Regions from separate parts of the Massilia sp. P1_C10 genome, predicted to be linked through region 1. Evidence: predicted binding sites of a transcription regulator. Region 1 holds the regulator's gene; the other holds the start of a gene.
The links. The regulator FNR, encoded in region 1, switches genes on or off when oxygen is low (the NO sensors DNR and NnrR bind a similar motif). The targets are predictions, from matches to a motif close to TTGATNNNNATCAA.
Positions count from the first base shown of each region.

Region 2: the regulator FNR is predicted to act here: its motif matches at 10,066-10,079, upstream of AC1D02_RS02115 (glycine-rich domain-containing protein).

Region 1 covers NZ_JBFUAC010000005.1:209,431-224,007, forward strand. The annotation lists gene AC1D02_RS13120 (MSCRAMM family protein) at 1-429, shown strand, start outside; gene AC1D02_RS13125 (hypothetical protein) at 496-624, shown strand; gene AC1D02_RS13130 (DEAD/DEAH box helicase) at 717-1,967, shown strand; gene fnr (fumarate/nitrate reduction transcriptional regulator Fnr) at 2,057-2,824, shown strand; gene AC1D02_RS13140 (T6SS immunity protein Tli4 family protein) at 3,688-4,920, shown strand; gene AC1D02_RS13145 (PAAR domain-containing protein) at 4,917-5,174, shown strand; gene AC1D02_RS13150 (cation diffusion facilitator family transporter) at 5,263-6,225, shown strand; gene AC1D02_RS13155 (hypothetical protein) at 6,234-6,635, opposite strand; gene AC1D02_RS13160 (penicillin-binding protein 1A) at 6,755-9,262, opposite strand; gene AC1D02_RS13165 (metallophosphoesterase family protein) at 9,398-10,810, shown strand; gene AC1D02_RS13170 (heavy metal translocating P-type ATPase) at 10,784-12,928, opposite strand; gene AC1D02_RS13175 (pyridoxal phosphate-dependent aminotransferase) at 13,053-14,258, shown strand; gene AC1D02_RS13180 (RrF2 family transcriptional regulator) at 14,255-14,577, opposite strand, start outside.
Region 2 covers NZ_JBFUAC010000001.1:445,504-460,080, reverse strand. The annotation lists gene AC1D02_RS02170 (hypothetical protein) at 1-21, shown strand, start outside; gene AC1D02_RS02165 (hypothetical protein) at 108-434, opposite strand; gene AC1D02_RS02160 (DUF1223 domain-containing protein) at 497-1,255, opposite strand; gene AC1D02_RS02155 (MFS transporter) at 1,327-2,532, opposite strand; gene AC1D02_RS02150 (LysR substrate-binding domain-containing protein) at 2,633-3,592, shown strand; gene AC1D02_RS02145 (hypothetical protein) at 3,583-4,455, opposite strand; gene AC1D02_RS02140 (hypothetical protein) at 4,473-5,252, opposite strand; gene AC1D02_RS02135 (hypothetical protein) at 5,249-5,743, opposite strand; gene AC1D02_RS02130 (DnaJ domain-containing protein) at 5,776-6,066, opposite strand; gene AC1D02_RS02125 (glutamine--tRNA ligase/YqeY domain fusion protein) at 6,193-7,944, shown strand; gene AC1D02_RS02120 (CHASE domain-containing protein) at 8,133-9,971, shown strand; gene AC1D02_RS02115 (glycine-rich domain-containing protein) at 10,259-10,984, shown strand; gene AC1D02_RS02110 (glycine-rich domain-containing protein) at 11,333-11,914, shown strand; gene AC1D02_RS02105 (TonB-dependent receptor domain-containing protein) at 11,936-14,577, shown strand, end outside.

The DNA.
Region 1 (14,577 bases):
CCCAACGTCAACGTCGACATCGGTTTCGACCCGAGCACGCTGGACGATCCACAATGGGTGGCGCGCGTCAAGGGAGTGCGCGTGGTGCCGCGGCCGGGCAAGGTGGCCGCGATCGACTTCGCCGTCAGCGTCAGCGGCGACGTCGACGGCACCACCTGGCTGCTTGAGAAAGGCGCCAAACGCGGCATCGGCGAGCTGCAGGTCGAGCTGGTCGACGCAGCCGGCAGCGTTGCGGCCGCTGTCCGGAGCAACGCGGACGGCTCGTACGTGATCCCGTACGTGCTGCCGGGTCGCTACCAGCTGCGCATCGCGCCGGCCCAGCTCGAACGCCTGCGCCTGGCGCAATCCGGCGCGCCGGCCGTGACCATCGGCCCGGACGGAAACTCGCTCAACGGCCGCGATATCGTCGTCAGCGCGGCGCCGCCCTAGCCGCCCGAGCGCGCGCCCCGGCCCGGCGGTTTTCAGTATCATGGCCGTTTCAAAGGGGACTTTGCGATGAAGCCATTCACGCTCCGATGCGCCGCCTTCGCCCTCGCCTGCCTGTGCGTGGCGGGCTGCAAGGACAAGCACGATCCGCTCAAGCCGACGGTCGCCACACCGGCCATCACGACGCCGGCCGCATAGCGCCAGGCCGGCCGCGCGCGCGTTTTTCGCCACTTGTCGGTGCGCGACAGGGTAAACTGTCGCCCGTTCCCTTCCATTAGCAGGTATTTTCCATGTCGTTTGACTCCCTTGGACTGATCGATCCGCTGGTCCGCACCCTGGCCGAACTTGGCTACCAAACGCCGACGCCGGTCCAGCTGCAGGGCATTCCCGCCGTGCTGGCGGGCCGCGACGTGATGGCCGCCGCCCAAACCGGCACCGGCAAGACCGCCGCGTTCGCGCTGCCGATCCTGCAGAAGCTGACGATGGAGGGGACCAGGGTCGCCGCCAATTCGGTGCGCGCGCTGGTGCTGGTGCCGACCCGCGAACTGGCCGAGCAGGTGCACCAGAGCTTCCTGGCCTACGGCGCCAGCCTGCCGCTGCGCACCCACGTCGCGTACGGCGGCGTCAGCATCAATCCCCAGATGATGAAGCTGCGCAAAGGCCTCGACCTGCTGGTCGCCACACCGGGGCGCCTCCTCGACCTGCACCGCCAGAACGCCGTCAAGTTCGACCAAGTGCAGGTGCTGGTGCTCGACGAAGCGGACCGCATGCTCGACCTGGGCTTTTCGCGCGAGCTCGATGCGGTGTTCGCCGCCCTTCCGGCGCGGCGCCAGACCTTGCTGTTCTCGGCCACCTTCTCCGACGAGATCCGTGCGATGGCCGGCAAGCTGCTGCGCGACCCGCTCGGCATCGAAGTCAGTCCGCGCAACACCACCGTCAAGGCGATCGCGCAGTGGATCGTCCCGGTCGACAAGAAGCGCAAGCCGGAACTGTTCATGCACCTGCTGAAGAAGAAGCGCTGGGGCCAGGTGCTGGTGTTCGTCAAGACCCGCAAGGGGGTCGACGCGCTGGTCGACACCTTGCAATCGCACGGCATCCCGGCCGACTCGATCCACGGCGACAAGCCGCAGCCGGCGCGCCTGCGCGCGCTGGAGCGCTTCAAGGCCGGCGACGCGCGCATCCTGGTCGCCACCGACGTCGCCGCGCGCGGCCTCGACATCGACGACTTGCCGCTGGTGGTCAACTTCGACCTGCCAATTGTGGCCGAAGACTACGTCCACCGCACCGGCCGCACCGGCCGCGCCGGCGCCTCGGGCGAAGCGGTGTCGCTGGTGTGCGCCGACGAAGTCACGCAGCTGGCCGCGATTGAAGTGCTGACGAAACAAACGCTGGAGCGGGTCGAGGAAGCGGGTTTCGAGCCCGATCATCGCGTGCCGGTCACGAACACCCGCGGCGAAGTGGTGAAGAAGCCGAAAAAGCCGAAGAAGCCCAAGGGCGACGCCAAGGTCACCGAGGTGGACGTGCGCTTCGCGCGGCGCTAGGGAAAAGCCCGGGCGGCGCTGGCAGTGTCCGCCCGTCAGCACTATAATGGAAGCGTCCCCCGCAGAACGGGAATCACGAGTCCGACCACGTGAACCATCCACGGCCCTTTGCCATCGCGCCGCCCTTCCGCGCGAATGGATTCAAGCCGAGCTGCGCAGCCTGTAGCTCGGATCAGCTGTGTTTGCCTTCAGGACTCGATGAGGACGACTTCAGTTTGCTCGACGCCGCTATCGGCCGCCGGCGGCGTGTGGCGCGCGACGAACGCCTGTACCAGATGGGCGAGCCGTTCCGTAATCTTTACGCCATCCGCTTCGGACACTTCAAGACCTCGCAGGTTAACGCCGCCGGTGAGCAGCAAATTACGGGCTTCCAGATGGCCGGCGAGCTGCTCGGCCTTGACGCGATTGGCGGCGGCCACCACCACTGCGACGCGGTGGCGCTGGAAGACAGCGAAGTGTGCGAAATCCCGTTCGACGAGCTCGAAGAGCTGTGCGGCCACCTGCCCGCGCTGCTGCACAACTTCCATCGTCTGATGAGCGACGAAATCACGCGCGAGCAGAACGTCATGCTCCTGCTGGGCAATATGCGCGCCGAGCAGCGCCTCGCAGTCTTCCTCGTCAACCTGTCGGCGAGGTACGCCGCGCGCGGCTATTCGGCCACCCACTTCCAGCTGCGCATGTCGCGCGAGGACATCGGCAACTACCTGGGACTGACGATCGAAAGCATCAGCCGGCTGCTGTCGCGCTTCAAACAGCTTGGCTTGCTGAAGGTCGACAAGCGCGACGTCACGCTGCTGCAGCCGGAACTGCTGCGCGCGATGGCGGCCGGCACAGGGCATTGCAGCCCGTTGTCGTGACCTCCTCCAGCGGAAGGACATAAGCGCATCGTTCGCTCCTTCGGCGCCAGCGCAACCTCGAAGCCGAAGCACTTCACCAGCCCGATCACCCGGGTATTCTGGGGCAGCGCCTCGCTGACGATCCCGCATCTTCCGCGAGTGCGGCAGTACGCGATCGGTGAAGCGCGCCAGATGTGACGGCGACCCCAGCTCGCGCACGCACACGAACAGCCGAAGCGCAGCTCGTAGCGTGAGCATCCTCCCAAGGCAAGCCCGAACCATACCGGCTTGGCCAACCCGTCCCGGCAACGTGCTCCAGCCCTATCGCGAATTTCGCCTAAGCATTTTTGCGATAACTCAAATCGAAAAACTGTTATAGGGAGCAAGATTTCCTTCGATCCAACCTTGGAACAGCAGCGCCGCTCAACGGAGATCGCGACATGACAGGCATCCCGCTTCCCAATCCGTTCGCTGGTCTTAGTGGAGCGAATCGTCCATTCGCCTGCGCTTCGCTACCGATCGTGGACTGGCCGAAAACCAGCTCCTGGTTAAGAATGTCAGCGGCGGCGAAGCGATTTGCGGAGGGATCGAGTACCGGCTGCTGTGTGTTTCGCTAGAAGCCGGGATGTCGCTGAAGCAGTTCACTGCATTGCCGGTTGAACTGCAATTTCTCACAGATCGAGGCAGCACAGCTACCAAGGCGCTAGCCCCCTTTGCTCCACGCTGTACTGCCTTGTGAAAATTGCACATTCCATGGTGTGGGCTGCAAAATGAGTTCTTCACGACAATCAACCAAAACCGTCGCTTTTACGGCACTGATTTTCTTCTCAACACCGTTTCTGAACGCCTGCGATCATCCAGTCCAGTCATCAAAGAGGCCCAGCATGACGGCTCTATCATCACGACTTGAACCACTCTTTAAAAGAACGAAAAAGATTTGCTTTGGGCAATTTATTGTTGAAATACCTTCGACTGCGAATGCGGTCTTCGGGCCTACAGATGTGGATTTCCCCATCGATTTCCACTCGGGTGAAGCACATACAATATCCACACGTATAAATGCTCAACTCGTAGAGATTGAAAAGAACCGAATATTTTTGAAGGGTAGCGCGCTCGCCGCTAGCGATTCTCTGTTCGGCAAAGTTATTGATGGCGCAGCTCCCGGCCAGAAATTAGTTTTTGGCTACAGAGACCAAGGATCTTACACAGTCGAATCTTTCATTCCCATTGGCGATGATCTATTTATTCAACACGGGGCATCCCATCCCAAGGACGACTCGGTTAACAGCTTAAACAAGACCGCGACATTACTACGGCTCCGCGCCGACGACGAGTCCCCTACGGAAACAGGTGTTTGCATAGAAGGCGGTTTCGTTGCTTTGCAACCCGAATTCGAACGTGCCTCGATCGGAGTAAGGTTGAAGGAGTTTCCAGATGTCCATTTTTCCGTCGCCGTCGTCAAGAACCAAGACTACCTCATTGAGTCAAGCGGATTGGAAAAACGTCTGGACGCCGCCGCGAAGGAAGGTGGCAGCTGGTATTCCCGGATAAAATTTTTCCGCCGTGGCCCGCGGCAGTTAGGCAACTGGAATGGTTTTGAAGTTCTTGCCCGCAAGCCGGCACAGGAACACACAACCGAATCGCACGAGTTCGCGTTTGTCAGCTTGGGCGCAGTGAGAGATTCGTTGTTGCCGGAACTGGATATCAAGCTGGACACCGGCGTCAAGGACGATCAGACAGCGAGCGTCGCGCCGAGTATCACGGATGAGGAAGCTGTGGCGTTGTGGGACAAACTCGTCAGCACCATTCGCGTGCGCCCCACCGGCGAGGCCGCTAAAAAAAATTCCGCGCCCAAAACCCCGCTAGGAGCCCATGCAGACAGTGGCAGTCCTTGTCCGGCGTCGGGTTGGTGGGAATGTCGAGATAATGGCTTGGTGATCGGCGGGCGACGCCGCCACGTCGTCGCGGGCGAGCCTATGCCCAACGCGGTTCTGCTCGACAAACGTGGCATATGGCAGAAGCTAAGCGGCGAACATCCGACTCGAGAGGTCGCATCGGTTTGGGAGTTGACAGAACACGACCCTCTTCCTCATTCGAGTGGATCGGAGGCCGGATGAACGTCATCCGGCTGCATGACAAGACCACCCACGGCGGTGAAGTCGCCAATGTGACAGCAACCTATTTCACTGTCGATGGCTTAGGTGTTGCTCGGGTCGGCGACTTGTGTTCTTGCCCTTTACACGGCCCGGGAACCATCGTCGAAGGCGACGAACGCCACACGATTGATGGCGTTGGCGTCGCCTATCACGGCCACAAGACTAGCTGTGGCGCCATGCTGATCGCAACCGATAACAACTACTCCCGCCCCTGACCCGGCGCGCACGGCTGAAACGCCGCCCCCGCCTCATCTCGGCAATTGCTACACTCATCGCTTGGCATCGATGAGAACAGGACCGGGAATGACGGCAGCACCGAAACAAGCATCAGCCGCAAGCGAAGACAAGAAGGCGGCGACGAAGAAAGTGATCTACGCGGCCGTCTTCGCCAACCTGGGCATTGCTGTCGCCAAGTTCATCGTCGCCGCCATCACCGGCAGCGCCGCGATGATGGCCGAGGGGATCCACTCCGCGGTCGACACCGGCAACGAGGTGCTGCTGCTGATCGGCGAGAAGAATGCCGCGCGCCCGCCCGACCAGGCCCACCCCTTCGGCTACGGCAAGGTGGTCTACTTCTGGGCGCTGATCGTCGCCCTGTCGGTGTTCTCGCTGGGCGGCGGCCTGTCGATCTACCGCGGCGTGCACGGCCTGATCGATCCCGAGCCGATCGAGAACGCGCTCTGGAGCTACGTGGTGCTGGCGGTTGCCTTCGCGTTCGAGGGCTACAGCTGGAACCTGTCGCGCCTGGGCCTCAACAAATACCGCAAGGACGGCGACAACCTGTGGCAGGCGGTCCGCGCCAGCAAGGACGCGGCGGTGTTCACCGTTTTCATCGAGGACACCGCGGCGCTGGCCGGCGTGGTGGTGGCGGCACTGGGCATCGGGCTTGGCCAGCTGTTCGACAACGAACTGTTCGACCCGGCCGCCTCGGTCGTCATCGGCCTGCTGCTGGTCGGCGCCGCCTGGACGCTGGCGCGCGAGACCGGCGCGCTGCTGGTCGGCGAGAGCATCGGCCGCGAGGAAACCGGAGAACTGCGCGACATCATCAATTCCGATCCCTCGATCGACAAGGTGGCGCGCGTGCTGACGATGCAAATGGGGCCGGACGAAGTGCTGCTGACGGCGTCGGTGCAGTTCAAGCGCGGGATGCGCATCGACGAGGTGGAACAGGCGATCGAGCGGCTGGAAAACGCCGTGCGCAAGCACAATCCGTCGGTGCGCACGCTGTACTTCGAGTCGGCCGCCCTGCGCTCGTCCTGGGTGTAAGGTGGTGGTCAGGTCCGCTGGACCTGAGCCCGAAGCTGGCCCGCGGCTTCCGCAAGGGGCAATGCCCGCAGCGCCGGCAGCTGGTGCCCCAGTTCGCGCACCACCGCGTGCGCCAGGCTGGCGCATTCCCCCTTGAACAGCACGGGGTCGACCGCGCCAACGGACATCGCGCGCAGCGCATCCGATTCCTCGATGTGGGCAACCTGCACCGCCGCCACCACACCGCGCCGCCGCACGATCGGCACACCAATGAAACGCAGACGCATTCGCCGGTCGAGAACGAAGGTGCCGGCCACCAGCGTGTGAATCCCGACATCGAAGATCACACGGTCAATCACCTCGACCGCGCGCCTGACGACGTGCGCCTGGCTCTTGGGCTTGGGTGCGAACAAGCGTTTCATCAGGCGCATGACAGCCTCATTGTGCGAAAATATAATTTCGACAACTTTATCCGAAGCTTGCGCGGCCATCCAGCACTAATTCACTTCACCGGCATTTATCCGTCCGGGTGAAGTGATTTCACAACAGATCAGGCGTCCGGCGAATCCGGCGGGCGCCGCTCCTGCTGGCGCTCCTGCTGGAACTGGCGCTCGATCTCCTGCCGCTGCTGGCGGTCGATCTCGCGCTGGCGGTCCTGCTGGATCTGGCGGTCGACCTCGGCGTCGCGGTTGCGGCGGCGCTCCTCCTGCTCCTGCGGCACTTCCGGCTCCTCGACGATCACCGGTTCCGGCGCGGGCGCAGGTGGCGGCACGCCGTCCTGCTGCATGTCGCCGCCTTCTTCGATCACTTCCATCTGCTGCTCGTCCGTCGGCGCCGGCGCGATCTTCGGCCCTCCCGGGAACTGCGCGGCTCGGTCGAGCTTGCCGCTGTCGAGGGCCGCCTTGAAGAAGTCGCCCACCAGCAGCACCGCATTATGCCCGCCCTGTCCCCAGTACGCGCTGCGCATGGCCACGCGGTTGTCGTTGAAGCCGACCCACGCGCCGGCCACCAGGTTCGGGTGCATCAGGATGAACCAGCCGTCGGCGTTGTTCTGGGTGGTGCCGGTCTTGCCGGCGACGTCGGCGGTGATGCCGAAGCGGCTGCGGATCGCGGTGCCGGTGCCGCGGTTGATCACGCCGCGCATCATGTCGATCAGCGTCACGGCCGACGCTTGCGACATCGCCCGGCGCGGCGCTTCGGCGCCGAAGCGCGCGATGATTTTGCCGTCGCGGTCCGTGATGTGGGTGACGAACACCGGCTTGCGGTAGTCGCCCTGCGCGGCGATGGTCGCATACGCGTTGACCATTTCCAGCAGGGTCACAGGGCTGGTGCCGAGCGCCAGCGACGGCACCGATTGCAGCTTGCTCTGGTTGATGCCCAGCGACCTGGCCAGGTTGATGATGTTCGGCAGGCCGACGTCCTGCATCACCTGCGCGGTGATCGTATTCTTCGAAAACACCAGGCCGTCGCGCATCGTCATGCGACCGCCCGTGGTGCCGGTCATGTCGGTCGGGCGCCACATGGTGCCGTCTCCGGCCTTGATGTTCATCACCGCGTCCACATACGGATGGTCCGGCGTCAGGCCCTTTTCCAGCGCGGCGCCATACACCACCGGCTTGAAGGTCGATCCCGGCTGGCGCGCCGCCTTGACCACGTGGTCGAACTGCTCGCGCTGGAAGTCGCGGCTGCCGACCCAGGCGCGCACTTCGCCGCTGGCCGGATCGAGCGCGACGAAGCCCGCTTCGAGGCGCGACTTCGCGGCGCGCAGGTTGGCGATGAACTTGCCGTCGGCCTTCAGGCGCTTGAGCGCCGCGCCCGGAGCCTCGCCGTCTTCGACCGCCTTGCGGTATTCGGCCGATTCGCGCACGAAGGCGTCGGCCAGCGCGCCGTGCGACTGCCAGAAATACTGGAACGGCTTGACCGACCCGCGCGCGGCGGCGTAGGCGCCGGTCGAACCGGAGGTGCTGATGCCGGGCTGGCTCCATTCGACGTCGGCCACCGCCTGCAGCGCGTTGGCCTGGCGGTCGACCGCCTGCAAGGCCGCCTTCTGCAGGTCGAAATCGAGCGTGGTATGCACCACCAGGCCATCGAGTTGCAGGTTGTAGTCGTTCTCGTCGGCCCAGTCGATCAGCCACTTGCGCACGTAGGCGGTGAAGTGGGTGTCGGTGCCGGGACGCTCGGCCTGGCGCGCGAAATGCACCCGCAGCGGCCGGCGAATCAACTGCCTGTAGCGCGCGTCGTTGATGATACCGGCCTTGACCATCTGCCCCAGCACCACGTTGCGGCGCTGGACCGAGCGCTCGGGATTGGTGACCGGGTTGTAGTAGTTGGTCCCCTTCAGCATTCCGACCAGGGTCGCGCTCTCGAGGATGTCGAGCTGCGCGGCCGGCTTGTCGAAATAGGTGCGCGCGGCCATCTCGATGCCGAAGGTGTTGTACAGGAAGGGCACAGTGTTCAGGTAGGCTTCCAGGATCTCGGTCTTGCTGTAAGTCGCCTCGATCTTCAGCGCGGTGATCAGCTCCTTGAGCTTGCGGTTCAGGTTGCGCGAGCGGCCGATCTCCTCGGGGAACATGTTGCGCGCGAGCTGCTGCGTGATGGTCGAGCCGCCCTGCGCGTCGCCCTTCAGGCTATAAAAAATCGCGCCGGCGGTGCGCTTGATGTCGATGCCGTGGTGATCGTAGAAGCGCTTGTCCTCGGTGGCGACCAGCGCGCCGACGACGTTCGGCGACACCTGGGCGAGCTTCACGCGCTCCTGCAAGCCCTGGTCGAAGCTGGCCAGCTCCTTGCCGTCGGCCGACACCATGGTCGACGCGCGCGCGGCGCGGGCCTGCTTGAGGTCCTTGATGCCGGGCGTGACCGGGATCAGGATCAGCACATAGGCCAGCAGCAGCGCGATCAGCGCCGCGAACGCCCACAGCGCGACCAGCGCGGCGCGCATCAGCGGCGAGTGACCCATCAGATAGCCCCGCGCGTGCAGGTAGCCGGAGTGCGCCCTGTCGCGGATGCCGCCAGCCAGCTGCTTCAGTCGTTCCTGCGCGCGTTTGCTCTGTTCGTTCACTATGTTCGTTCCGATTATTTGATCCCAGCGGGCAAGTATATCCGACGGGGCCGGATTCTCTGTTCGCTACCGAACAACGGATGGACGGCGCCGCAAGGATGGGTTAGATTGCTCGTTTTGCCCACCGGGTTCCCCATGTCCCTGTCTGTCCTCACGCCGATGCGCGCCGCCCTGCTTGCCGCTGCCCTTTCCCTGGCCGGCTGCGCCGCGCCGGCACGCCCGCCGATGCTGGCTTCCTTCGTCGTGATCGGTGAAGACGGCGCCGCCGTCGCCCGCGTCGTCACGCCAGCGCCGTCCTGCCCATCGATCCGCATCGACCAGCTCGATATCCCGATGGCGCTGCGCGCCCCAGCCGCCACGATCGCCCAGCGCGCCACCGAATCGGCGCCGCAGGATTCGAAACCGAGCGCATTCCCGGTGCTGACGTGCGAAGCGCCTATCCCGGCCGGCACCGCGCAGGCCTCGGTCGACGGCCGCGCGCTTGCGCTGCCGCGCGCGCACGTGGACCGCATCGTCGTCATCGGCGACACCGGCTGCCGCGTGAAGAAGAACAAGAGCGGCGGCGACTACCAGGACTGCAATCGCCCGGCCGCCTACCCGTTCGCGCGCATCGCCGCGCTGGCGGCGGACTGGCGCCCCGACCTGGTAGTGCACGTCGGCGACTATCACTACCGCGAAAACGCCTGCCCGCCCGACCGCACGGGCTGCGCCGGCAGTCCGTGGGGCTACGGCTGGGACACGTGGGACGCCGATTTCTTCACGCCCGGCCGCAAGCTGCTGGAAGCCGCGCCGTGGGTGGCCGCGCGCGGCAACCACGAATCGTGCACGCGCGGCGGGCAAGGATGGTGGCGCTTCCTCGATCCGCGTGCGCTGCTGGCGGGCCGCGACTGCAACGACGCGGCGAACGACATGCAGGGCAACTTCAGCGATCCGTACGCCGTGCCGCTGGGCGGCGGCGCGCAGCTGATCGTGCTCGACACCTCGGCCACCACGTTCCGGGGGCTGAAAGCGGACGACCCGCGCATGGCGAAATTCGGCGCCGACTACCGCAAGATGGAAGAGTTGTCGAGCAAGGCCCCATATAACATCGCAGTCGACCACCATCCGATTTTCGCGTTCGGCGCCACCCGCAACAATGAAGGCGAGGTGCGGCTGTTCAAGGGCGACAAGGGCCTGCAGGACGCTTACGGCGCACTCGATCCGCGCATGCTGCCCAAAGGCGTCAAGGCGGTGCTGTCCGGCCACGTGCACTTGTGGGAGCAGGTCAGCTTCAGCAGCGATCACCCGACCCAGTTCGTCAGCGGCTTCTCCGGCACCGCCGAAGACATCGTTCCGTTGCCGGAGACGCTGCCGCCAAACGAGTCGCCGGCGCCCGGCGCGGTGGTGGCCGGCATCAGCTCGTGGATCGACGGCTTCGGCTACATGACCATGGAGCGCGCCGGGGCCGACGCGTGGACCGTGAAAGTCTGGGACCTCGACGGCAAGGTGCGGAATACCTGCGCGGTCACGGGCAGCAAGTCGTTATGTGAGATTCCGCATATTCGCTGAAGGCTTCCAGCGCCGCAGCAGCAAGGCGTTGGTCACCACGCTGACGGAACTGAACGCCATCGCCGCGCCGGCGAACACCGGGTTCAGCATCCCCATTGCCGCCAGCGGTAATCCGAACACGTTGTAGACAAAGGCCCAGCCCAGGTTCTGGCGGATCTTGCGCCAGGTCCGGTCCGAGATCGCGATCGCATCGGCCACCAGCGCCGGATCGCCGCGCATCAGCGTGATGCCGGCCGTGTGCATCGCCACGTCCGTGCCGCCTGCCATGGCGATCCCAATGTCGGCCGCGGCCAGCGCCGGCGCGTCGTTGATGCCGTCGCCGACCATCGCCACCTTGCGCCCGGCGCGCTGCAATTCCTCGATCACCCTGCTCTTGTCGGCCGGCAGGACCTCGGCGCGGAAATCGGCGATGCCGACGGCGGCCGCCACCGCCGCGGCGCTGCCGGCGTTGTCCCCGGTGAGCATCACGCACTTCACGCCCATCGCCTCCAGCGCAGCCACCGCCGACCTTGCGGACGGCTTGACGGCGTCGCCGAACGCCAGCATCCCGATCAGGCGCGTGTCGCCCGGAACGCCGGCCGCCAGCCACGACACGGTGCGACCCGCTTCTTCTGCGCCGACTGCGACGCCCAGGTCGTCCATCAGGCGCCGGTTGCCGAGCCAGACCACGCGCTCGCCGACGACGGCCTTGACGCCGCGCCCCGGCAGCGCCTCGGCGCCGTGCGCCGCCGGCAGCGCCAGGTTGCGCGCCAGCGCCGCATCCGACACCGCCCTGGCCAGCGGATGGTCGCTGAACTGCTGAACCGCCCACGCCAGCGCCAGCGCTTCATCGCCGCCGTCGATCGCAACCAGCGCCGGCTTGCCTTCGGTGAGCGTGCCGGTCTTGTCGAACACGACGACGTCGACCGCTTGCGCCGTCTCCAGCGCCGCCGCGTCCTTGATCAGAATGCCGTGGCGGGCGGCGACGCCGGTGCCGGCCATGATCGATGCCGGCGTGGCCAGCCCGAGCGCGCACGGGCAGGCGATCACCAGCACCGAAATCGCGTTGAGCAGCGCCTGCTGCCAGTCGCCCGCCGCCATGCCCCAGCCGAGCAGCGTCACGGCGGCGATGACCAGAACCACCGGCACGAACACCGCGCTGACCTGGTCGACCAGCCGCTGGATCGGCGCCTTGACCGCCTGCGCGTCCTCGACCAGCTTGATGATCCGCGCCAGCATGGTGTCGGCGCCGACCGCGCCGGCGCGAACCACCAGCAGGCCGGAGCCGTTCACGGCGCCGCCGGTCACGCGGCTGCCGGGATGCTTAGTCACCGGCATGCTTTCGCCGGTGAGCAGCGATTCGTCAAGCTCGCTGGCGCCTACGACGACTTCGCCGTCGGCCGGCACGCGCGCGCCGGGACGCACCACCATCGTGTCGCCGACCCGCAGCGCGCCGATCGGCACCACGATGTCGCGCCCGTCGCGCCGCACCACCGCTTCCGGCGCGCGCAGCGATTCGAGAGCGCGGATCGCCGCGATCGCCTGGAACTTGGCGCGCGCCTCCAGCCATTTGCCGAGCAGGACCAGCGTGATCACCACCGCGGAGGATTCGAAGTAGAAGTGGCCGGCGCGATTGGCCAGCAGCAGGTACAGCGACAGGCCATAGGCCGCGCTGGTGCCGATCGCCACCAGCAGGTCCATGTTGCCGCTCCAGGCGCGCGCGGCGTGCCAGCCGGCCCGGTAGAAGCGCGCGCCGAGCCAGAACTGCACCGGCGTGGCCAGCGCCAGCTGCCACCAGCCGGGCAGCGCCCAGTGCACGCCCGCCAGCTGCAGCAGCATCGGCGCGGCCAGCGGCAGCGATAGCAGCGCCGATGCCGCAACGGGCCACCAGGCCGGCAGCTCGCGCGCCGGCGCCGGGGCCTCTTCGCGCATCTCGGCTGCCTTGTATCCCGCCTTTTCAACAGCCGCCACCAGGGTCGACGCGCTGACCTCATCCTTCAGGGCGACGGTTGCTTGTTCTGTCGCGAGGTTGACGCTAGCCGCGCCCACGCCCGGCACCTTCAGCAGCGCGCGTTCGACCCGCGCCGAGCATGACGCGCAGGTCATCCCGTCGATTTTGAATGTCAGTGAATTGTCCATGGCCAGAAGGATAAACCCTTCGCGGTTCTCTCGCTGGCCGGCGCGAAGGTCGCCGGCAACCGGTAACGAAAACTTCAGGCTTCGGATAAGATAGTGGTTTATCAAAGCAGCGATGAGGATCAGCATGACGGATGCAGTCGAAGCCAAAGCGGCGCACGCCTTGCAGGTGGCGCAGCGCGTCCACGCGATCGCGCCCTTCCACGTGATGGAAGTGGTCAAGGCGGCGGCCGAACTGGCCCGCTCCGGCGTCGACGTGATCAGCATGAGCGTCGGGGAGCCCGATTTCACCGCCACCGAGCGCGTCGCCCACGCCGCCGTCGAGGCGATCCGCGCCGGCTCGACCCAGTACACCGACGCGCTCGGCCTGATGCCGCTGCGCGAAGCCATCGCCGCTCACTACGCCAGCGCCTTCGGCCTGGCCGTCGATCCGCGCCGCGTCGTGATCACCGCGGGCGCCTCGGCCGGCCTGCTGCTGGCGTGCGCCGCGCTGGTCGGCGAAGGCGACGAGGTGCTGATGCCCGACCCCTGCTATCCGTGCAACCGCCACTTCGTCTCGGCCTTCGGCGGCAAGCCGGTGCTGGTGCCGTCCGACGCCGCCCAGCGCTACCAGCTGACCGCCGCCGACGTCGACCGGCGTTGGAGCGAGCGCGCGCGCGGCGTGATCGTCGCGTCGCCGTCGAACCCGACCGGCACCTCGATGACCGGCCCGCAGATGCAGCAGATGCTGGCGGCCGTGCGCGCGCGCGGCGGCTTTTCCATCGTCGATGAAATTTACCAGGGACTGTCGTTCGACCACGCGCCCCAAAGCGCGCTGGAATTCGATCCGGGCGTGGTCACCGTCAACAGCTTTTCGAAGTACTTCAACATGACCGGCTGGCGACTGGGCTGGCTGGTGGTGCCTGAAACGCTGGTGCCGGTGTTCGAGAAGCTGGCGCAGAACCTGTTCATCTGCCCGTCGGCGATCGCGCAGCACGCGGCACTGGCGTGCTTCCATCCCGAGTCGATCGCCACCTACGAAGAGCGCCGCCTTGAATTCAAGCGGCGCCGCGACTTCCTGGTGCCGGCGCTGCGCGAACTGGGCTTCCAGGTGCCGGTCATGCCGGACGGCGCCTTCTATGTGTATGCCGACATCAGCCAGGTCGCGCACAAGGATGCGGGCGACAGCGCGGCGTTCTGCATGGCGGTGCTGCGCGACACCGGCGTGGCGATCGTGCCGGGCGCCGATTTCGGTTTCGCGGCGCCCGAGCGGCATGTGCGGTTTTCCTACGCGACGAAGTATTCTCGCATCGAGGAAGCGGTGGAGCGCCTTGCGCGCCTGCTGGGACGCTAGAGGGTCACTGGCTCGCGCGGATAAATGACTACCGGGCTGGTCGCGCCGGGCCGCTCGCCGGTCTTGACGTTGACCAGCATGTCGGCTAGCGTCACGCCATCGAGCACCTTGAGGTAGGCCGCGGTGGCCGCGCTCAGCACCCCCTTCAGCGTGCAGGACGCCGAGTAGGCGCAGCCAACCTTGTCCGGGTCGAAGCATTCGGCCATGTAGAAATCGGTTTCGGTATTGCGCACCACGGCGCCGATGTTGATGTCGGCCGGCTCGCGCTTGAGGCGCAGGCCGCCGTTGCGGCCGCGCACCGTCTCGACCATCCCGCTGA
Region 2 (14,577 bases), on a different contig from region 1:
ATCGGATGGGAGCGAAATTAAGAACTGAAGGCGCCGATCCTTCCTCCCAACACGGTAGGTAGGCTGGAGCGGCGCGTCCTTCCGGTATCTTTCCACCGGCAACAGAATCAGTGCAGCTTGTGCTTCAGCGCCGACAGCTCGGCATGCACTTTGGTGACAGCCGATTCCACTTGCGGCGAGATGTGCGAATCGCTGCGGCTCAGGCGGCGTGCTTCGTCGCCCATGTCTTCTAGGTCGTCGACGCATTGGATGATGCGCGACTCGTCGTTCGATTTGATGACGTCGCCCGCCGTCCTGGCGTCGCGGGCCATCTTCGAGATGCAGGCCTTCAGGTCCTGTGGCGTATCGGCGGAGGCATTGCAGGCTTGCTCGGCCTGGCCGATGGTTTGCTGGATTTTGCTGAACGTCTGCTGGATTTCGTTTGCTTGCAACATGATGCTACTCCCCATCAAGGTTTGGATTGGTTAGACCCGCCCTCTGATGTTAAGTTGCATTTTCATTTAGCCGGGCTGTCACACACCGGCAGCGAAAATGCCTGCAGCACCTCGCCCTGGGCGGCCTGGACGAAGGCCGTGACGGCCAGGTCGGCCACCGGCGCCCCGCTCGGCAGCGGCAACGCGCGCGCCAGTTGCACGCGGCCGTCGCGCCCGATCGGCAGCGGCGCCAGCCACTCGCGCACCACATAATCGTGGTGCAAAGTGCGGCCGCCGTTTTCGCCGGCAGTGACCCTGCTCGCCACTTTATTATGGACCAAGGCCACGTGCAGCAGCGCGCCGTTGGGACCGTTCGCACTCACCTCGACAGGCAGCCCAGCCGTTGTGGCGCGGCCGAGCGTGATCGCGATTGATGCCTGCGCGGGCTTGGCGTTGATGCGCTTGACCTCGTCGCGCAGGCCGCCGCTCCAATTGCGCAGCTCGCGGCCGTTGATGAAGAACTCGGGCGTGTAGATGGTGCGCGTGTGGACCAGGTCGGACAGCGCGCGTTGGCGTTTGGTGAACACGGCGCTGGAGAACGGGTCCTTCCAGCCGATGGCGTTCCAGTAGTCGACGTGCAGGGAGAGCGGGACTGCTTGCGCGGCACTCACCCCGGCGCCGCGCAGCTCGCTCACAAAGCGGTCGGCCGGCGGACAGCTGCTGCAGCCTTCGGAGGTATAGAGCTCGACCAGCGCTACGGTGTGCGCGGGACTGCGGGCGGTGCAGGTTTGGGCGTTGGCGACGCTCGCCGACAAGGCAAGGAGCAGAACGATGAATTTCATGGCGCCTCCGAAAATGGGGTCAGATCGCGCTGGACCTGACCCGGGCTTTGTCGGGGGCGCGGGAAATATCCTTACACTGTCGCCAACACCGGCGTTGGCAAGGGCGCGAGGCCGCGCAGCTTCACGCCGATCACAAAGCCGACGCACAGTGTACCGCCCAACAGCGCGACCACGCCAGGCCAGCCGGCGGCGCTCCATACAGTGCCGCAGAACGAACCGAGCACGCTGGAGCCGAGGTAGTAGAAGAAGAGGTAGATGGCCGATGCGAGCGCCTTCGGTTCCTGCGCGCGCCGGCCGACCCAGCTGCTCGCCACCGAATGCGAGGCGAAGAAGCCGAAGGTGAACAGGCCCATGCCGAGCACGATGGCGATCAGCGAGCTGGCAAGCGTCAGCAGCAGGCCGCCCAGCATCACCGCCATCACCAGCCACAGCACGTTGCGCCGCCCAAGCCGGTCGGCCAGGCGCCCTGCCCACACCGAACTGAAAATGCCGAGCAGGTAGAGCGCGGACAGCAATCCGACGCCACTCTGGCTCAGCCCATACGCTGGCCCCAGCAGCCGATAGCCGATGTAGTTGTACAGGCTGACGAAGCATCCCATCAGCAGGAACGCCAGCGCGAACAGCCATGGCAGGCCGGGATCGGACAGGTGCTGGCGCACGCCGGTCATCAACGCCGCCAAGCCGCGCTGGCCCTGTTTAAAGTTCTGCGACGCCGGCAGGCTGCGGCGGAATTCCCACGCCGCGTAAAGGCCGGCCACGCCCATCACCGCGAGCGCCACGCGCCACGAATAGAAGTCGCTCAGCACCGACGTAATCACGCGCCCCGCCATGCCGCCAAACGCGCTGCCGCCAATGTAGAGGCCCATCGAGAGGCCCAGCGACGCCGGTTCGATCTCTTCGCCGAGGTAGGCCATGGCGATGGCCGGCATGCCGCCGAGCGCGACGCCGAGCAAAGCGCGCAGCACCAGCAGCTGCGCAAAGTCCTGCGCGAACGCCGACGCCACCGTCAGGACCGCGCCGCCCATCATCGCGGCCACCATCATTGGCTTGCGGCCGATGCGGTCCGAGACGACGCTGGAGAACAACAGCGACAGCGCCAGCGCGAAGCTCGACACCGACAGCGCGAGGCTGCTCTGCGCCGGGGTCAGCGTGAACTGGTGCGCCAGCAGCGGCATCAGCGGCTGCACGCAGTACAGCAGCGCGAAGGTGGAGAAGCCGCCGAACACCATCGCGCGGTTGATGCGCTTGAAGGCGGGGCTGCCGGCGTGGATGGACATGGAATGCTTTCGTGGAGGGACCAGTCCATCTTAGGATTGCGGTTTAATACTGTCCAATATATATTTGAGGCGTTTCTAATACTTTAAAACGATTAATGGCATGGAGTTAAGACACCTGCGCTACTTCATCGCGGTCGCCGAAGAGCTGCATTTCACCCGCGCCGCCGAGCGCTTGCACATCGGCCAGCCGCCGCTGAGCCACGCGATCCGGGTGCTGGAGGCCGACGTGGGCGCGCGCCTGCTCGAGCGCACCAAGCGCTCGGTGCGGCTGACCGAAGCGGGCAAGCTGTTCCTGGCGGATTCTCGCAAGATCCTGGCGCTGGCCGAGCAGGCGGCCGAAACGGCGCGGCGCGCCGAGCGCGGCGAAGCGGGAGAGCTGCGCATCGGCTTCACCTACTCGACGCCGCTGACGCCGCTGTTTGCCGATGTGATCAACCGCTACCGGCAGGAGTTCCCGCTTGTGACTCTGACCTTGCACGAGACGGCGACCCTGCGGCAGCTGGAGGCAATCGGGGACCGCACGCTCGACCTGGGATTCATCCGGCCGCCGGAGGTGCCGGTGTCGCCGGCCATCAAGCTGACGAACCTGCGCGAGGATCCGCTGGTGGCGGTGCTGCCGGCCGCGCATCCGCTGGCGGCCAAACAGCAGATCGCGATCCGCGAACTGGAACACGAGCCGTTCGTGATGTATCCGCCGGGCGCCGGCACCGGCATCTATCCGCAGATTTTCAGGCTGTGCCGCGAGGCGGGCTTCGTGCCGCGCGTCGGTCAGACGGCGGGCGAGGCGTCGACGATCATCGGCCTGGTGGCGGCGGGCAGCGGCGTGACCTTGCTGCCGGCGTCGTTCGACCGGATCAAGATGGATGGGGTGTGTTATCGGCCGATTGTCGACAAGGGGGCGACGACGATGCTGCTGCTGGCGCAGCGCGGCGGGGAACATGCGCCGCTTGTCGATGCGTTTGTGGCGCTGGTCACGGCCGCGGCCCAACACCTGGGGTCAGGTCCGGCGGACCTGACCTCGCCCTTGTCGGCGCCGCGTGCCAACAGCCGTCAGTCGTAATTGGCTTCGAGCTCGGAGCCGGCGTAGTTCTCCAGCTCCGCGAACAGCGTCTTCATCGCCGCGCGCGTCCGAATCTTCAGCAGCACCGTGCAGTGCTCGCGGTACGACGCGATCCGCTCGGCCATCACGGCCTGGTGCTGCGCCGGGATCTTGGCCATCAGCTCGGCCCACCCGGCGTCGCAGTCGGGCTTGTTCTTTCGCACCGATCCCACCAGCCGCTCGAACTCCTTCTGCCCGGTGCGCGCGACAATCCGCCCGCCGCCTTCGATCGCGAAAATAATCGCCAGCGCGATCACGCCTTCCGCATTCAAATCCGGATCGTTGATCGGACCTTCGTAGTGATGGCGCCGCAGCCAGCCGGCCGCGCGCACGATCGCCTGTACGCCCTTGCGCTGCTTCAGCTGCAGCTGATAACGCTCCGGCCCCGACCAGTTCTGGCCTGGATCGGCGCTGCAGATGTCGACGAACAGCTCCTTCAACCGCCGCTGCATGTACACCGGATCCTGGTCGTACTCGCCGACCAGCGCATCCTCGGGCAGCGCCGACAGTTCCTTGATCATGCGGAAGCCGACCTGGAATGCCGCCTCGGCGCCCTCCCCGATCAGGTACTCGAGCGCCGTCTCGTCGTCGGTCTCTTCGATCGCATGGTCGATCCCCAGCGACACGCCGCCCACCGTCAGGAAGAACGCGCGCTGGATGCCTTCGGCGGTGCGGTCGTTGGTGAACTTCTCTGCCACCATCGCGGTGATGCCGGCCAGTTCGTCGGCCAGCATCACCGCGTCGTCGTCAACCGGCCGCGCGCCGAGCGCGCGAATCGCCCGCACCAGCCGCGGCAGCTTTTCTTCGACGACCGCAATCTGCATCGTGCTCGCTTCGGCCATCACGAGAAGATGTCCGTGCCGATGCTCTTGCGTGCGCCGGCCTTGCGCACGATGCTGCGCGTCGTCGGCACTTGCTTGCGCAGGCGATACAGCAGTTCCTTGGTCGAACGCTGCAAAAACTTCGGTTCGTCGTCCGGATCGTCCGAGAACTCGGCGTCGGCCAGGTCGGCGCTGTGGCGGAAGTCGGGGAACAGTTCGAACAGCGCGCGGTCCCAGCCGTCTTCGCTGGCCTTGGCCAGTTCGATCGCCAGCGGCACGATGTCGCTGTCGCCCGAGGTCAGGCCGGTGATGTAGCTGCCCTTCGAGATGATCTCGCCGGCCACTTCCAGGATCTCCTTCGGCGCCATCGAGAACAGGATCGCGAACACGGTCGACCCATGGTCGCTGGCGGACGCCTGCTCGAGCAGTTCGCGGCGACGGTCTTCGTCGTCGGTCGAGAACACCACGCCGTGCACGTGCGAGAACAGGGTCTCGGCCACGCGCTCCGGATCGTCCTCGATCTGGTCGTCGGACCAGGTGGCGGCGATGAAGGCCAGGCTGTCGGCCCACGCTTTCGGCGGCACCAGCAGCGTCGCCAGCGAGGTCTTGCCGCCGTCGAAGCCGGACAGGTGCAGCGCGGTCACTTGCGGCGCCAGCGTGCCCAGGACTTCGACCACGGCCAGGTCGCCGTGCGCCTCGACGGCGTCGGAAAACGCCTGCTCGGCGTGGCTCAGCGAGCCGGCCAGCACCAGCTCGCTGACCTGCTTCGACAATGCGGGCAGATTGGAACTCATGATCAGTCCTCCTGGTCGAACATCTGTGCGAAGTCGTCGGTGACGTCGTCCTCGTCGTGCTGGTCGTCGCCGTCGTCGTTGCGGGTGATCTGCTCGAGCGACTGGTCGTCGTCGTCCCACTTGCGCGGGTGCTTGAACAGGAACGCCGTGATGATCGCCTGGCGCGCCAGTTCGGGGTGGTTCTCGGTCATGGCCGCATACATCTTGCCGGCCTCGCCGTCGCAGGACGCCATCGCGAACACCTGGGCCGGGTCGCCGCCTTCGTATTGGCCGGCTTCGCGCAGCAGGCCCTTGGGATCGGAGAACTTGATGTGGTCGACCAGCGCGAAGCTCATCATGTTGACGTCTTCGATGCCGCCGCCGCTGGCGTATTCGCCGGCCAGCGCGTCCTGCATCAGCTTGTAGTTCTTGCGGTCGGGCGGGTCGCCCAGGATGCCGTCGATCTGGCCCTCGAGTTCACGGGACTGATAGGCAAATTCGGGATGTACTTTTCTCATTGGGGATTCTTTTCTCTACTACGTTGTATGGCTCAGGCGGGCAGCGCGACGCCGTTCAGGTTGAACAGCGAGCGCCACAGTTCGAACGCTTCGGCCTCGGCGTCGAGGATGATGCGATGATTCACGCTCTGGTCGTATTCCGCGCGCTTGGCGTGGTCGGACAGGATTTCGTAAGCCTTGGTCACGCTCTTGAAGCGCACCTCGGCCGCCGGGGCGTCGTTGCGGTCCGGGTGGTAGCGCATCGCCAGCGAGCGGTAGACCTTCTTGATCTCGTCGTCGGTCGCATTCGGCGCCACGCCGAGAACGGCATATAAATTTTCCACGTGGAATCCTTGGCGTTACAGCCAAAACCATTAAAGCGAGATTATCCTATAGAACGCGCCGGCCCGCCCAAGTTCCCCCTTCCATACGGTAAAATGCCGCAACCCCATCATTCTTAAGCCTTTTTAATGAGCAACGATAAAAATAATGCAGCGCCCAACGCGCCTTCGTCGAATTTCCTGCGCGCCATCGTCGAATCGGACCTGGCGGCCGGCACCCACGCGCGCGACGGCTTGCCGCCGGTCATCACCCGCTTCCCCCCGGAGCCGAACGGCTACCTGCACATCGGCCACGCCAAGTCGATCTGCGTGAACTTCGGCATGGCGCGCGACTACCGCGGCCTGTGCCACCTGCGCTTCGACGACACCAATCCGGCGAAAGAAGAGCAGGAATACGTCGACACCATTATCGATACGGTCAAATGGCTGGGCTTCGACTGGGAAGAAGCGGGCAAGAGCCACCTGTACTACGCCTCGGACTATTTCCAGCAGCTGTACCTGATGGCCGAATACCTGATCACCTCGGGCCACGCCTACGTCGACAGCCAGAGCGCCGAAGACATGGCGAAGAACCGCGGCAACTTCGGCACGCCGGGCACCAACTCGCCGTTCCGCAACCGCCCCGCCGACGAGTCGCTGGCGATCTTCCGCGACATGAAGGCCGGCAAGTACAAGGACGGCGAGCACATCCTGCGCGCGAAGATCAGCGAAGACGGCATGGCCTCGCCGAACATGAACATGCGCGACCCGGCGATCTACCGGATCCGTCACGCGCACCATCATCGTACCGGCGACGACTGGTGCATCTACCCGATGTACGACTACACGCACCCGATTTCGGACGCGCTGGAAAACATCACGCATTCGCTGTGCACGCTCGAATTCCAGGATCACCGCCCGTTCTACGACTGGCTGCTGGCGACCCTGGCCGAAGGCGGCTTCTTCAAGGCGCCGCTGCCGCGCCAGTATGAATTCGCGCGCCTGAACCTGACCTACGTCGTCACCAGCAAGCGCAAGCTGCGCCAGCTGGTCGACCAGGGCATCGTGTCCGGCTGGGACGATCCGCGCATGCCGACGCTGGTGGGCCTGCGCCGCCGCGGCTACACGCCGGAATCGATCCAGCTGTTCTGCGAGCGCATCGGCGTGTCGAAGGCCGACGGCTGGATCGACATGAGCACGCTGGAAGGCGCGCTGCGCGACGACCTCGACCCGAAGGCGCCGCGCGCGACCGCGGTGCTGCGTCCGCTCAAACTGATCATCGACAACTTCCCGGAAGACAAATCCGAGGAATGCACCTCGCCCGTGCACCCGCACTTCCCGGAGCGCGGCCTGCGCATCTTCCCGATCACCAAGCACCTGTGGATCGAGCAGGAAGACTTCATGGAAGTGCCGGTCAAGGGCTACTTCCGCTTCTTCCCGCCGGTCGGCGACACGCCGGGCAGCCGCGTGCGCCTGCGCCACGGCTACGTGGTCGAGTGCACCGGCTACGACAAGGACGACAGCGGCGCCGTCACCGCGGTGCACGTGAAGTATTTCGAAGACAGCAAGTCGGGCACCGAAGGCTCGAACGCGTACAAGGTCAAGGGCAACATCCACTGGGTCAGCGCCGCCACCGCGCTGGAAGCTGAAGTGCGCCTGTACGACCGCCTGTTCACCGAAGCGCAGCCGGACGCCGGCGGCAAGGACTTCATCGCCGCGCTCAATCCGAACGCGCTGGAGACGGTCACCGCCTACCTCGAGCCGGGCATGAGCGCGGCCGAGCCGGACCAGCGCTTCCAGTTCGAGCGGCACGGCTATTTCGTCGCCGACCGCGTCGACAGCAAGCCGGGCAAGCCGGTGTTCAACCGCGTCACGACCTTGAAGGACAGCTGGGTCAAGTAAGCCGCCCGACTGCGCAGGAATCCCGCTCCGGCAAGTGCCGCGGCGGGATTTTTTACGTCCGCGTTGCGCCTCCTAGTCGTTCTGCTAGCTACGCGCAGGCGCGATTGTGCGTACCTTAATTTATGCCAATGCGTCCAATTCAATCCACGTAGCTGCCGCCGCCAATCATGTCATTCAGGGCCAGTCAATTGAAGCAGCCTATCGCGACGAGGCCGGCATTCTGGATCGGCGCCCTGCTCACCTGCGGGGTGGGCCTGGCCTTGTATTTCGCCACCGCCCGCGCCAACGAAAGCGCGGCGCAGCAGCGCTTCGATAACATGGCGCGCAGCGCGCGCACCACGCTCGAGGGGCGCATCAAAAGCTATAGCGACGTGCTGCGCGGCAGCGCCAGCCTGTTTCAGACCACCACCAACCTGACGCGCGACCAGTTTCACCGCTACGTGGACGGCCTGGGCCTTGAAAAGGCGTTCCCCGGAATCGAGACGATCAACTACGCCCGCTACGTCACCGAAGCCGAGCGCCCGGAGTTTGAAGCGGCCATGCGCAAGGAGATGGCCGTGCTGGCGAGCGGCTATCCCCCGTTCCGCATCACCCCGCCCGGGAAACGCGACAGCTACACGGTGCTCACCTATATCGAACCCATCTCTGCCTGGGGAAACCGGTTCGGCGCCGATATTTCCGCGAAAGGCAACGTGCCCGCCCTTGAAGCGGCGCGCGACAACGGCGAAATATCCGCCTCCGGCATGCCGATCGTGCCGCTGTCGGGAAGAAATCGCACGGGACTGGCGATGCGCCTGCCAATCTATCGCAGCGACATGCCGACGGCGACCACCGCGCAGCGCCATGCGGCCTATGTCGGGTCGGTCGGCATCGGCTTCAGCGTCAACAAGCTGATGCAAGGCGTGCTCGAGCAGATGCCGGTGCGTGACGTGAGAATGACGCTGACCGACGTCACGGACCGGACCGAAGCGAGCGCCGCCACCCATCGGATCATGCTGTTCGACAGCCACGCAACCGAGGCCGCGCCCTCCCCGCCCGAGGCATTGGCCGACCGCTGGACCTTCGTCGCGAATTTGCCGATGGAATTCGGCAAACGCAGCTGGGAGGCCCGCTTCAGCGTCAGGAAGGCAAATCTCTACACCGAATTCGAAGTCTACCTGCCGTGGCTGGCGATGCTGGCCGGCTCGGTCAGCACCTTGTTGCTGTACACCTTGTATCACACGCTGGCCTCATCGCGCCGCGGCGCCGTGGCCCTGGCCGAGAGCATGACCCAGGAATTGCGCGCCAGCGAGTCCAAGCTGCAAATGTCGAATGAGAACCTGCGCCGGCTGGCCGCGCACGCCGACCACATCAAAGAAGGCGAGCGCAAGCGCATTGCGCGCGAGATCCACGACGACCTCGGGCAGAACCTGCTGGCCCTGCGGATCGAAGCCGACATGCTGTCGGCGCGCACCAGCGAACGCCATCCGCGCCTGCACGCGCGCGCCCAGTCGACCCTGCAGCAGATCGACGCGACCATCAAGAGCGTGCGCCAGATCATCAACGACTTGCGGCCGAACGTGCTCGACCTTGGCCTGAACGCGGCAGTCGACTGGCAAATCACGGAATTCCGGCGCCGCACCGGCATTCTCTGCGAGCTGGTGGAGAACCATCAGGAGATCCAGGTCAGCGACCGTTGTGCCACTGCCCTGTTCCGCATCTTGCAGGAATCGCTGAGCAATATTTCGCGACATGCCAAAGCGAGCCGGGTGCGCATCGAACTGCGGGTCGAACGCGGCTGGATCGCGATGACGGTCGGCGACAACGGCGTCGGCCTGCAGACGAATGGCCGCCACAAGCCCGGCTCGTTCGGCCTGGTCGGTATCGAAGAGCGCGTGAATATCCTCGGCGGCACCTTCGAGGTTACCAGCGGTCCGGCCGCCGGCACCACCATCCAGGTGGCGGTACCCGCATTCGGCGACCCGATCGCGCCGGCCGCGTCCGCCGAGACGCCCGCGGCGCTGCCCGTGCCCATCACATTGGCCTAATCAGCCTTCACTTGTCCTACGCAGACACTTCGCTCCCGCCGTAGGAGCGTGTCGGCGCATCCACATCCCAATTAGGAATCGACTGCTTATTTTGTTGACCGAAGTCAAGTTCCACTCAGCCTCCGTACGCAAGAATTACCTCACTGCTCGGAATCAATACCAGCAGAGCCAGGCCGCCCCCCACTCGGGGATTCCATCAAGGAGGATCCAGAACCGTGAGCGTGAACGACGAAGTTTGAAGTAAATTATAACTAATAGTTACAAACTCCAAATACTAAGGATATGCCATGAAACCGAACGCAGAATTCAACACGATCGCCGCCCTTGACCTGGACCCGATCAAAGTCAAGCTGATGCACAAGGAGTCCGGCGAAGGCTGGTCGCTGGAGCATGCCAATGCCATGGAATTCGAATACCGGCGCTTCCTGTACCTGATGAAAAAGTTCCCGCAAGAGCAAACCGCGCCGCTGTTCGACGTCGACATTTTCTGGCACTACCACATCCTCGACACGATGAAATACGCGGCCGATTGCGAGCAGGTGTTCGGCTATTTCCTGCACCACTTTCCGTACATCGGCCTGCGCGGCGAAGACGACGAGGCGGCGCATCACCGGATCGGCGTGCGCATGCAGGAACTGTATGAAGAGACGTTCGGCGAGGCATATCATCAGCAGGATGCGGCCGCCGGATCGGCAGCGCGCGGCGCCTCGGTGACAAGCGCCTGGTCGTCCGCGACCGCGAAAACGGCCTGGTCGTCGGCCACTGCAAAAACCGCCTGGTCCTCGGCGACGGCGAAAACCGCGTGGTCGTCGGCGACGGCGAAAACGGCATGGTCGTCGGCGACCGCGAAAACGGCCTGGTCCTCCGCCACCGTGAAGACCGCCTGGTCATCGGCAACGGCCGCTGCCAACGACCGCGCCGCAGCGTCGCCGGGCGGCGCAGCCGACCAGGCGCGCGCAGTCCAGGCCGGGCACTTCTATTCGGAGCGGCCGACCCTGTCCGCGGCGGCGTAGCAAGCGCACTGCAGGCCAGCAAGCCGCAGGCGGAAACGCCATCCACCTCAGGGCCGCCTTCGTCGCGGCCCTTGTTTCGTCATCCGCGCCCGCCCCGCGACGCCCCATTGACGCGACCGGCGAGCGCCACTTTCCTCCTCAGGGACCGCGCCCGCGCGTTGATCAATACGTGGGTCAATTGATAATTCTCAACGTCCGCGCACATCAATTGCAGCATATTTGCTTTTCGTCATATCAAACAATGTCGTTGAGACAATGGCCTACTGGAAATGGCCCAATTCTCGGCTGTCAGCAAGCGTTGAAAAGGCGAACCGACCTTCCATGAATTTAACAAGAAAGGATTCAAGCATGATCTCCTTCAATGACTTCGCTGCGATCGCCGCCCTCGACCTCGACCCGATCAAAGTGAAACTGATGCGTCAGGACGACGGCAAAGGATGGACCCGCGAGCAGGCCGATACGGTCGAAGTCGAATATCGGCGCTTTCTGTACCTGATGAAAATGTTCCCTCACGAGCCGACCGCCCCGCTGGTCGACGTCGACACCTTCTGGCACTACCACATCCTCGACACGATGAAATATGCCGCCGACTGCGACCAGGTGTTCGGCTACTTCCTGCACCATTTCCCTTACATGGGCCTGCGCGGCAAAGCAGATGCGAAAGCGCTGGCGCAGATGGGCCAGCGCATGCGCGAACTGTACGAAGAGGTGTTTGGCGAAAGCTATATCCGGCCTGTGGCCGATCGCAGCCCACGGCTGCGCGGCCCGGCGCAGCCGGCCTACTGCACCAGGGCCGCGGCCCAGCCGGCATACTGCACCAGGGCCGAGCCGGAGGTGGCCGGCAGCGGCAGCAGCGCAAACGACTGCGCGCCCGCTGGCACGTTCATTGGTGGCCACCGCACCGATCGCCCTGCCCTCGCCCGGGTGTAGGCTTCCATGATGGCGCCTGCCATGGACTGCGAGACAATACTGGCGCGCAGGCTGCGCCGGATGCTTTCGTGCGTCGCCGTGGCCAGCCTGGCGCTTGTACCGCAGTCGCCGCGGGCGCAGGAAAAAATGGAGGTGGTCGTGGTCACCGGCACCCGGATCACCGCGCCGGGCACCACCTCCAACAGTCCGATTTCATCGATCCGGGCCGACGACATCACGGCTTCCCAACCGATCGCCGTCGAAGAATTTTTCAAGAACTTGCCGGCCGCGGCGCCGGCAATGGGACCCGGCACCAACAACGGCTCCGCCGGCGCCGCCACCGTCGACCTGCGCGGCCTCGGCCCGAACCGCACGCTGGTGCTGGTCAACGGGCGCCGGCTTGTCCCGTTCAACCTGAACAGCGCGGTCGACACCAATGCCGTCCCGCTGGCGTTGATCAGCCGCGTCGACCTGATCACCGGCGGCGCGTCGGTCGTGTACGGCGCCGATGCGGTGTCGGGCGTGGTCAACTTCAACCTGAAGCGCAACTTCACCGGCGTGGAGTTGAGCACCTCGTACGGCGCCACCACCGGCCAGCGCGACGCCAGGCGCCGCCGCGCCGACCTGACCGTCGGCGCCAACCTGCCCGACAACCGCGGCAGTGTGGTGCTGAGCGTGGGCAAGACGCGCGCCGATCCGCTGACCCAGGGCGCGCGCAGCTACGGCGTCACCAGCCTGAACTCACTGAACGGCGCGCCGACCGGATCGACGACCACGGTGCCGTCGGCGTTTTCGACCAGCAAGGGCGCCGGCGGCAGCGACGCGCTGTCCGGCGTCTGGCAGATCGATCCGGCCAGCGGCGCGCTGGTGCAGCCGGTCCAGCTCTACAACGGCAACCCGCCCAACTATTACGTGACCGGCTTCGACCGGACGCAGGCGACCTCGCTGGGCAACTTCAGGTTCAACGAACATGCGGAAGCGTACGCCGAACTGCTCTACACCGACAGCAAGGTTGGCGCCAGCATCGCCGAGGCCGGGACCTTCAGCAGCACCTTCAATGTCCCGATCGGCAATCCCTTCATTCCCGCCGCGGCGCGCCAGCAATTGTGCGCGCGGCGCGGCATTGCCGCCGCCAGCTGCGTCGAAGGCGACCCCACCATCGTCCCGCTGATGATCAACCGACGCTTCGTCGAACTGGGACCGCGCCACTTCGACTTCGATACCCGGACGCGCCAATACACGGTCGGCCTGAAGGGTGCGCTCACGGCCGACTGGACCTACGACCTTTACTTTAGCCGCGGCGACGCGGACCAGGCCCAGACGCGCGTCAACTGGGGCTCGCAGTCGAAGCTGGTGCAGTCGCTGAATGCGCTCAGCACGACCGCCTGCGTCAACCCCGCCAACGGCTGCGTCCCGCTCAACGTGTTCGGCGCCGCCGGCTCGATCACCCGCGACCAGCTCGATTTCATCAACCTCAGCACGCTGATGCTGCAGTCGCTGCGGCAGGACGTCGGCGCGCTGACCGTCTCCGGCGACCTGGGCCGGCGCCTGGCCAGTCCGCTCGCCGCGCGACCGGTCACGCTGGCGCTGTCGCTCGAGCGGCGCAAGGTGCGCGCGTCCACGCAATCGGATCCCGCCTTGCAGATCGCCGGCGAGGTGCTGGGCAATACGGCGACGGCGCCGGATCGCTCGGGCGCATTCGATCTCAGGGAGTACGCGCTCGAAACGCTGGTGCCGCTGGCGAGCGACAAGCCGCTGGTCAAGGCGCTGAATCTGGAATTCGGATATCGGCGCACCGGGTTTTCCACTGCCGGCAAGTCGCTGCGCTACGGCAGCTGGAAGTCCGGCGGCGCGTGGGCGCCGGTGCAATCGCTGCGCCTGCGCGCCATGGTCCAGAAGGCGACGCGCTCGCCGAACATCAACGAATTGTTTGCCCCGCTGGTCTCCGGCCTGTCCAACCTGGCGGTCGATCCGTGCCAGGGCAGCCGCATCAGCCAGGCCGAGTCGAACGTGGCGGGCACCCTGTCGAACCTGTGCCGGCTGACCGGCGTGCCGCAAGGCGAGATTGGCGCGGTGCCGGCGCCGACCACGGGCCAGATCAGCATCCAGACCGGCGGCAACCCGGCGCTGGGGCCAGAGGAAGCGAAAACCCGCACCATCGGCTTCGTGTGGGAACCGCTGCCGAGATTTGCGCTGACGGTCGACTACTACAAGATCGATATCGACAAGGCGATTTCGAGCCCGAGCACCACCGACATCGTCGACGGCTGCTACAGCACCGCGTTCAATCCGGGCCTCGCGCCAAACGCCTCCTGCGCATTATTGGGCCGCAATACGGTGACCGGCAGCTTCAACGGCGTCGAGGCAAAAGGCGTGCGGCTGGCGCTGTCGAACCTCGGCACGCAGAACATCAGCGGCGTCGATGTGAATGTGGCTTACCGGCTGGGTGCGGGGACTTTCGGCGTCGATGCGCGGTTCGGCAGCATCGAACTGGGCGCCGGCTTCAACCAGGTCCAGCGTTTTCGCTTCCGTGCCACGCCGGCCGCGATGGAACGCGATTGCCTGGGCTTATACAGCGTGGCCTGCGGCGGGCCGACCTACAAGCGCAAGTTCAGCCAGCGCACCACCTGGACGGCCGGCGCCTTCTCGCTCGGCTACCACTGGCGCTATGTCGGCAGCGTGAT